2 regions of the Rossellomorea sp. NPDC071047 genome follow, and region 2 is predicted to be linked to the other one. Evidence: riboswitches for the same ligand, from Rfam matches in the RefSeq annotation. Region 2 holds a riboswitch; the other holds the start of a gene.
What was found. A riboswitch is a leader RNA that binds a small molecule or an ion and turns the genes downstream of it on or off. The one in region 2 is predicted to bind cyclic di-GMP.
Positions count from the first base shown of each region.

Region 1 (4,569 bases), on a different contig from region 2:
TGGGTTACGGAATTGTCAGATCAGGAATTGGAGTCGTTGTTGGTGTTGGAATAGTTGTATTGATTTTAATCGTTATATTTGCCTCTTACCTCATGATGGTAGGAGGCTTCTTTATTCCTGTTGGGGCTATTCCAATCGTACTCTTGAAAATCAAAAAAAACGCCGGCCTCCCAAAAGGAAACCGACTCTATATGAAGACAATAAGGGGAACGACTGCTTACTTGATTCACTGCTACACTTGTTTATTTCTAATGAGGTATGTTTGAGGCGTGTTGCGATGACCATTGGATTTTGAGACAGCTGCTTATAAGATTGGTTGGATTGTTCGTATGGAAAGAATTCTGGGTGAGGTTTTATTACTTATGACGAGGTCTTCAAGACTGGATTGGGGTATTCGTATCCTTGCTCTAGGGCTGTCACCCGTTGAGATAAATAGAAATTTTCCACGTTCGCTCTTGCTACTTTTTTGATGAGGTCTTCTGTTAATTTTTCCATTCTGTCAATTTTTTGTTCAAGATCTTGCAGTGTGGCCACAACTCCATCTCCCTTTAAAAAATATTAAAATGGTAATTCGATTGGCTCTTTCTTGCTTGGCTCGGGGCCATCCGCCGCAGTTTCCCTTCTGCTGTCCATGAACCGGACATTTTCAGCGACGACTTCGGTTACATACGTCCGTTTTCCCTGATCATTATCATAATAGCGGGTTTGAATGCGACCGGTCACTCCAACGACAGATCCCTTCCGGCAGTATTTCTCCATATTGTCTGCAGCCCGGTTCCATACGGTGCAGAGCACAAAGTCTGTATCAATTTGGCCTTTTTGATTCTTGTAGTTACGATTCACAGCTATCGTAGCGTTAAGTATCGATTTCCCTTCCAATGTTTTTCTTGTTTCAGGATCCTTGGTAAGCCTTCCAACGAGGGTCACTTGGTTGATCAATGAATTCTTTCCTCCTTTCTCTTAAGCTGCTTTCATCTTACAATCTTCTGTCTCATCCTGTAAAATCGTGAATTTCCGAAATTCGAGGCAAAAATGGCTTGAATTTCGGAAATTCGCCTAGGGAGATTTTCAACTTTTCTCTCAAAATCAGGTTCAAAATCACAAAATTGCATCTTTCGTCCTTTTTTTTCATCGGGGAATTTGTTAGGGAAACAATTCCTACTATGATATAATTTTATAAAACCTTTAAATGGGAGATGTTCGTTCATGAAAACCTTTAAAGTTATTTCACTGCAAGTAGTGGAGAACGATGAACTGCATGACTTTGAGATAGTGGACGGTCTGATTATTAATAAAGAGGATGGACAGAGTACGTGGCTTGTCGAAACATATTTGTCCAATGAATATATCGAGTTCTTTCAAGAGGCTCAGCAAAGCAAGGAAGATTTGGAAATCCAGGTCGTGATTTCCCATAAAGCCAATGATCCTGCTGCTTTCATGACTACAATCCGTTGTATTAAAGAGATGGATGAGCATATCAGTATTATGTTTGAGGGTAAATTGAAGAAACAGCGGAATGAATATGCAGAATTACTCCTTGATGACTTAGTGCAAAAAGGATATTCGGGGGAAGAACTCATCCGGGAATTCCGTGAGAAAATGGTATCGAAGCCAAGGATTCCAGCAACGGCAAAACCGAGCGTCTAATTGTGCGAAATTATGTAATATCCGTATGAGTCATTATGATATAATTGTATTTAATATTGTGACTTCTTAATTGAAGTTCTTAGGTAGGTGTTCTCTTGTGATTGGAGAAAGAGTAAAGAAATACAGACAAGAAAAACGCATGTCCATGACAGAGCTTGCTGATAAAGCCGGTGTTGCAAAGTCTTATTTGAGTTCAATAGAGCGTAACCTTCAACAAAACCCTTCTATTCAATTCCTTGAGAAAGTTTCAGCTGCTTTAGGGATTCCGATGGATGCTCTTTTACACGATCTACCAGATGATCAAAATATCGATCATGAGTGGCTTAAGATTGCAGAAGAAGCTATGGATTCCGGTATTACAAAAGAGCAGTTCCGTGAGTTCATTGAGTTTAATAAGTGGAAATTAGGCAATAAATAAAGTCTTGCGAGGGATTCGCAAGACTTTATTTAATTAAATCACTTTATACTCTGATTTCACTTCCTGGGGATGGTTTTGAAGAAATTCTCTGATTTCTGATTTAGAAATTCCGGCGTCTAAGGCTTGTTTAATTAGTTCCATCCATTCAAGATCAAGTTCACGATTTGTCAATATAAATACCCTCCCAAAATACATGTATGTATTCCAGGCAATCCAGCCATCATAGTTATCAAATAAACACACCTTCTTCATCAATATTTTCTTTTCATTATATTCATGATATTTATGAAGATATGCCTACTTTCCCACCTTAGATCTGTGACTTTGCGTCCTTATTTTTCAATAAGTTTGCCTTTATCTGACTCTTCCCTTCGAACTAATTCGATTATACTAATAAACTTTCAGGGTATTTGTTGTTTTTTGTCAATTCTGTTAATTTAATTTACACTTTTTTCCTACACATTCGACTATAATCTGACATTTACAAAAATATAACTATGTTGCGATTAATAAATCGTGTAAAAGCATGTTGATCTTTGTCGAAAAACTACGAATTCATGCTATTTTTATATGCCTCTAACTTCCTTTTAAGAGGAAGGACTTTATCATTAATATTTTGGTAATTACTAGAATCATAGAATGGCTGATCGGATAAGTCAAATTTACAGGTAGGACAAACCCATTCTCCCGTTTCAGTGCTACTATAAGATGGTCTTGTACATCGTCTACATATTTTTTTGTACATGGGGTCACCTCTTCATTCAGGTTATGTTTCTTTATTCTTAGATAAACGTCTATTTACATATATTAGTGCTAATCCTGTTGTAGTTAATATAAAACCTACCGTTAATAGCAGGTAAAGGTTGGTTGCAGTGTTAGGTAGTTTTGGGCCTTGTGATGATATTGGCGAAGATTGGGTTTCATTTGTTCCCGTGTTTATCGGGGTGGGCTTATCATTACTGTCTGGTTGCTTTACCGGATCATTAGAATCCTCTGGAGGCGTAGTCGTTGTAGTTTCAGATGCTACAATCACGATTTCAAAATATGCTGATGTTTGCTGAAATTCATTCCCTAATTCATATGGCATTTCAACCCGGAAAAATAAACTGTCAGTCGCACCTTTTTTTAATTGCTTTGGCTTAAACCCATTGAAATTCTTTAATTGATTATCATAGATTAAATTGGATTTATCTCCTTCAAACACCTTCAATTCCAATTCGTTAAATAGTTTCCTGTCAGATTGTTTATTATCGACGCGAATGGAGTAGTTAAAATTTTTCTCCCCGCCATTTTTAATCTTCAATTCCCTCTCTGCCCAATCACCCGGCTTCATGTTCGAAATATTAAATAAGAAATTTTCGTTAGGTATTAATATGATATCTACTTCATTTGCATACGTTTTATGATTCATTATTCCAGAGATAAAAAATAAGATTAATAACATTACGACGATTCTTTTTTGATTCATTTTTTTCATCTCCCAGAACCCACAAATTTGTTCTTTTTAAAGAACACCTTAACTCATTATAAGATTTCACTTGTAAAATGAAAATCTTCAAAAATATTGAAATACCCCTCAAAAAATGTAGTTATCGATACTTTCCTCTTTATTCCTTTAGAATTCACTTTATTTCGTACTTTATAAAATAAAAATTGTTCTATATAATGAATTAAATGAATTGTGAAGGAGTTATCGATATGGTAGGTGATAAGATTAAAGATCTTCGTGAACTAAAAGGGTTAACGATAAACGAGCTTGCTCATCATTCAAATGTTTCTAAATCATATATAAGTTCTATTGAAAGAGGAATTCAAAAGAATCCTTCCATTAAGGTTCTCAAAAAAATCGCTCTTACTTTAGATACTTCTTTAGAAAATATTCTTTCATCTGATAAGAGTAAAATTTTTTTAGATGAGGAATGGGTTGAACCACTAGAGAAGGCCATTCACCAGGGCTTAACGAAAGAGGAATTCCACGAATTTCTTTCTTTTTTTCAGTATAAAAGGAGGAAACATCATGAGTAGAAAGGTTTTTCTAATGTTGGGGATACTTATTTTATCTAGCGGGCTCTCTTTTGTCATATATTCATTCCTTCAGATGAAAAGTAACGATGCAGCGGAAAATGAAGCTCTGGAGAAAGCAAAAGCAAGTATTATGGAAAATTCTTCAGTACATAAGAGTTCAGAACCAATCACATCCTCTCAAACTTCAATTGATTACCACTTTGAAAAAGGGGATGTCATTGGGGTTTTACATATTCCAAGACTGGAAAGGGATGTAGCAATCATTGAAGGAACCGATGGGGAGGAACTAAAGAAAGGGGTAGGTCATTATTCATCAACGTCACTACCGGAACAGAAGGATCAAATATTTTTGGCCGGGCATAGGGATACGGTATTCAGAAATATTGGTGAACTCGAGCACGGAGATATACTTTCCATAGTTATGCCCATGGGAACCTTCTCCTATGAAATTTTTAAAACTTATATTGTAGATGAAAGTG
Region 1 is NZ_JBNNJT010000004.1:232,826-237,394, forward strand. It holds gene ACQKFO_RS15360 (DEAD/DEAH box helicase) at 1-54, shown strand, start outside; gene ACQKFO_RS15365 (hypothetical protein) at 361-534, opposite strand; gene ACQKFO_RS15370 (single-stranded DNA-binding protein) at 559-939, opposite strand; gene ACQKFO_RS15375 (YwpF-like family protein) at 1,207-1,647, shown strand; gene ACQKFO_RS15380 (helix-turn-helix domain-containing protein) at 1,745-2,065, shown strand; gene ACQKFO_RS15385 (anti-repressor SinI family protein) at 2,099-2,236, opposite strand; cyclic di-GMP riboswitch class I at 2,270-2,428, opposite strand; gene ACQKFO_RS15390 (hypothetical protein) at 2,832-3,533, opposite strand; gene ACQKFO_RS15395 (helix-turn-helix domain-containing protein) at 3,764-4,090, shown strand; gene ACQKFO_RS15400 (class D sortase) at 4,083-4,569, shown strand, end outside.
Region 1: linked by a shared signal. The riboswitch ahead of ACQKFO_RS15385 (anti-repressor SinI family protein) and the one ahead of ACQKFO_RS21985 (EAL domain-containing protein) in region 2 are both predicted to bind cyclic di-GMP.

Region 2 (4,569 bases):
CTGCCACCAAAGCCGTCTAATAGTAGAAAGCCAGCTCCATATCTTCCATTCTCTCCACTTTATTTTATCCTTTTTATATTTGGTATGATCGACGCTTCCCTCCCGATTGATCCATAGATATACACCTTGATACACGACAAAAAAAGGCGTGTATATCATAATCAGTGAGATGGCTATGACCATTGGTCTGAAGTCCTGGACGATATAATACGTGATTCCTCTCATATTGAAAATCGTTTCAATGATGAATAAGCTAGAAAGCATCCCCCATATGATCAGCTTTCCATGATAAAACAGACTGGGAGAAATATTTTTCAATACGTGAGCAAAGAGAATTCTGCCTTTCGACATTCCTTTACTTTGGGCAAATTCAATATGTGGTTTAAGCATTTCTTCTTCTGTAATAAAAAGAAGAATTCGAAAGAAAGAGATCATGGGAATGATCGATAATGTGATGATTGGTGCAAGAAAGATCTTTTCTTCCCCATACTCCGTGAAATTCATCAGTTCCACGCCAAAATATTTAATTACATAGACAATGAGAAGCTGAAGCATAAACGCAAACATTAAGTCAGGCACCGTCTCAAAGAGGTTTAATACTTTCTTTAGAGAAGACGTAACCCATTGGGGCAAAAACACTGTGAAAATGGTAAGGATGAAGGCTATTCCCAGGCCTAAGCCCAATGCTCCAGCGATAATCTGTAAAGAATACAGATAAGGTCCCCAAAGCATGTCCAGAAAATCGACGGTTATCCCTTTATAGGAATAGCTCCAATTTTCCCCGTCCATAAATACAAAAACAAACTTAAAAAACTCTTCCAAGAACCCGACAAAATTATACAGACCCTTCTCCTTAAATACTTCAGGAGCAATACTCACGGCTAAAATACCGATTAATCCGAGAATATAATAGAACATAAATTTCAGCGGAAATGTGAGAAGCCTCATACCCTGATCCCCTTTTTTTCTCTTTTTCCTCAGTTTAATGGAAATGTTAAATATTTTCAATTTTATTTTAATTCGGACAATCTCGCAGCAGATGTCCACGAAAAAAGGTGACTCCTACATTTCAGAGTCACCCTTCTCATTTAAGCTAATAATCGACTCGGCCTTCCCAGATAATAGCCTTGCCCGATTGTAATCCCAATATCCTTTGCCACTTGCATATCCTGTTTGGTTTCAATGCCTTCTAACACAATTAGCGTATCCTTACCATAGAATTGATTAAAAAAGGAAAGGAATCGTTTTTTCTTATCGTCTTGAGCCAGATTCAAAGCAAAATAGCGATCCAGCTTAATGATTTCAGGTTCATATTCAATGGATTTCTTGATGGAGGAAGTCCCTTGACCAAAATCATCAATCGCATACCAAACACCATATTGCTTAAGTTCTTTGAGAGACTCTTTTAATAGTGGGTTCTGCCACAGCTCTTCAGCACTCGATTCATTAATCTCCAGCACAAGCCGCCCCTTTATATCAGGGTGTTTCTTCATGAGATCATAAAAATAGGTATGAAAGCTTGGGTGAAGAATCGTCGTGATATAAATATTAAGAAATAACTTACAGTTTTTCAGTCCATTCTTTGAAAAGCTTTCAAGAGCTTTTGAAATGGATAACGTATCAAGCTTATACAAGATATTCGCTTTCATCGCAGACTGAAAAACACTTTCGGGATTTTCGTTATACTTGTTTCGTAACAGGCCCTCATATGCATAGAGGGTTTGATGCTCGCCCATTTCATATAAGGGCTGAAAATCATGATAAATATAGTCGTTTTGAAAAATAGTAAAGATATTCATAGGACCCCTATACTCTCTATAGTTTATAAAAAAACCACACAAAAACGTATTCCTACGTTCGTATGTGGCCGGTTGCGCTACTAGCTCCCCTAAATGTAAGCGCCCATCTATCATTTAGGTTCAAAGCTCCCATTCGAATTGTCAGTATATGATTTTTATCTCACAAGAAAAATATACCACAAACATAGTACTTATGGTTTATTTTTTAATTGATTATTAGAAAATTCTCAAAAATAATTATCTTGATACATAAGAATTCCCCTTTACCCAGAACCTCCACGGATAATCCCTGGCTTCACCAGTATTATCAATCCCGATTCGTTTTCCCTCCACGATGTCTTCAGGCCGGTATCCCTTTGAGATGATGAGAGGGGGTTCCAGGAAGCTGCCCCCGTAATCCTCCATGGTTATGCCTAATGCTTTTGTCAGCTTTCCCGGACCATTTGTCCAATTTTTTTTCACATGACCCGACCTTCTTCTTTCCATTAGCTCCAAGCCGTCAAGGGGTTCGACCGCTCTAATGAGAATCGCTTCGGGTTTTTCTTTTTCCCCGCTCACTACATTGACCAGGCAGTGAGTATGCATAACATATGTATAGATCCTGCCGGCTTCATGAAACATGACTTCCGTCCGCTTCGTCCGTCTATTTCCATAGCTGTGAGCCGCTCGATCTTTTGGCCCTAAATACGCTTCCGTTTCCACTATATAACCTGAAGCTGTTCCCTCCTCCGTCTCTTTCACTAACAAACATCCCAACAACGACTTAGCAAGTTCCAAAGTGGGCTGTTGGTAAAACGAAAGAGGCATAGGGGTATCATTCATGACTGTCACTTCCTTCAACCAAATAATTCGTACGCATATGTATGGTATACCCCATAAGTTTGATGCTTAAATAATATTCTAATAAGAAAAAAGGTTTATGTCTTATTTCATCAGTCCATAAAGCAAATCTAAAGGTATCGCTTCCACTTTCCTTCCATTCCTGCCCGTTGTGGTTTCCGCTTTACAGAGAGAGTTCCATATGGCTTCTTCTACGCAATCGACTGTCATTTCAAATAATGTAGAGATGATCGGTCCGTCTTCTTTAATGAAACTGTAAGGAATCGTGTTATCACTCGAAGGCTGATGTGGAATGCGATGTGCAGTAGAAAACGCAAGAACAACATCACCACTCCCATGGGCTGCATACGAACCAGTTCTTGAAAGGCCGAATGAAGCACGCTTCGCCAATCGTTTAAGCTGCCTTTCATTTAGAGGTGCATCCGTCGCCAGGATGATCATGATTGATCCATCTGGCGTATTTTGATCCTCCCCTATGTTAGGAATGGGAAGCCTTAGATCTCTCTTCTGACCGAAATTCGTTAATACGAGGGCTCCCACCGTATACTTCTCATCACCAAAGGCATACTCCCTGGAACTCGTTCCTATACCACCTTTATACCCTAAGCAAAGCATTCCCGTTCCCGCTCCTATGCACCCTTCATCGACGGGTCCCGAATGTGCGTGAAGAATGGCTTCCCTGGCATCCCCAGCCTTTACATGCAGGCCGCGGATATCATTAAGAAACCCATCATTGCATTCTCCTACAACTACATTTACTGTGCCAGTTGTGTCGCCAATTTCAGGTGTTTCATCCAGCATATATTGAACCGTCCCTTTTAACACATCCCCAACGGAAAGAGTATTCGTCAAGAGAATCGGACTTTCAAGGACACCAAGTTCCTCCATTTGAATCGTCCCGACTGTTTTTCCAAAGCCATTGATTACATGGCAACCCGCCCATACTTTATCACGATACAGATTGCCCCCATGAGGTAAAATCGCCGTTACTCCTGTTCGTACCACGGTACCTTCATGCTCATAGTGAAGGGTTTTATGTCCGACCTTCACTCCCTCAATATCGGTAATGCTGTTATACTTCCCACTTGAATAAGAACCGATACTGCCTCCCATTTCCCGTAATCTCTTTCTTTCCATTGATGGAAAACCCCCTTTTTCTCTTATCAATACTATTCTGGTCAAAATCACAAAACCCTCTTTAACAGTGAAGCAAAACCTATTTTTAACAGGATAAAGAGCATCTGGAGAGTACATATTAAAGACTGTTAAATGCTTGTAAAAGCCAACTAAAAATATTGGAGGACCTGACATGAAAAAACGATTTTTTTCCATTACAGCCTGCGCTGTCATCCCATTTATGCTGATGACTGCCTGTAACAATAACGATGCAAACGATAATCTGATGGACACACAAAACGTGAATTACGATCCTGTTACGTATGATAATAACGGCGGGGATCGGATGGATGGAATGCAAGGAAACCAAACGGCCCTTCACCGTTTCATGGCTCCTATAGACCCAAATGGGGGCTTACGCGAGTTCACTCACTTAGATCCCGGTGAGGAAAATGCTCCAGGTAATAAAGAAGCACGTCAGCCGAATCAGCCTGCACAAGAACCGAATACAGCACAGCCGGAACCACCAGCAGAGGGTCAGCCCAAACAGGATGCACAGGCACCAGATGCAAGTGGATTTGTAAAGCAGGTAGTGGATTTAACCAACCAGGAACGTAAGAAGAATGGACTTGGTGCCTTGAAGATGGATGGAGAGTTAGCGAATGTGGCAGAGATGAAATCAGAGGACATGAAGGAAAATGACTATTTCTCTCATACATCCCCAACGTATGGATCTCCTTTTGAAATGATGGAAAACTTCGGGGTGGATTACTCCACGGCAGCTGAGAACATTGCCGTTGGACAAAAAACGCCT
Region 2 is NZ_JBNNJT010000009.1:14,604-19,172, reverse strand. It holds gene ACQKFO_RS21990 (ABC transporter permease subunit) at 1-948, opposite strand, end outside; gene ACQKFO_RS21985 (EAL domain-containing protein) at 1,089-1,799, opposite strand; cyclic di-GMP riboswitch class II at 1,857-1,937, opposite strand; gene ACQKFO_RS21980 (DNA-3-methyladenine glycosylase) at 2,037-2,621, opposite strand; gene ACQKFO_RS21975 (P1 family peptidase) at 2,724-3,776, opposite strand; gene ACQKFO_RS21970 (CAP domain-containing protein) at 3,949-4,569, shown strand, end outside.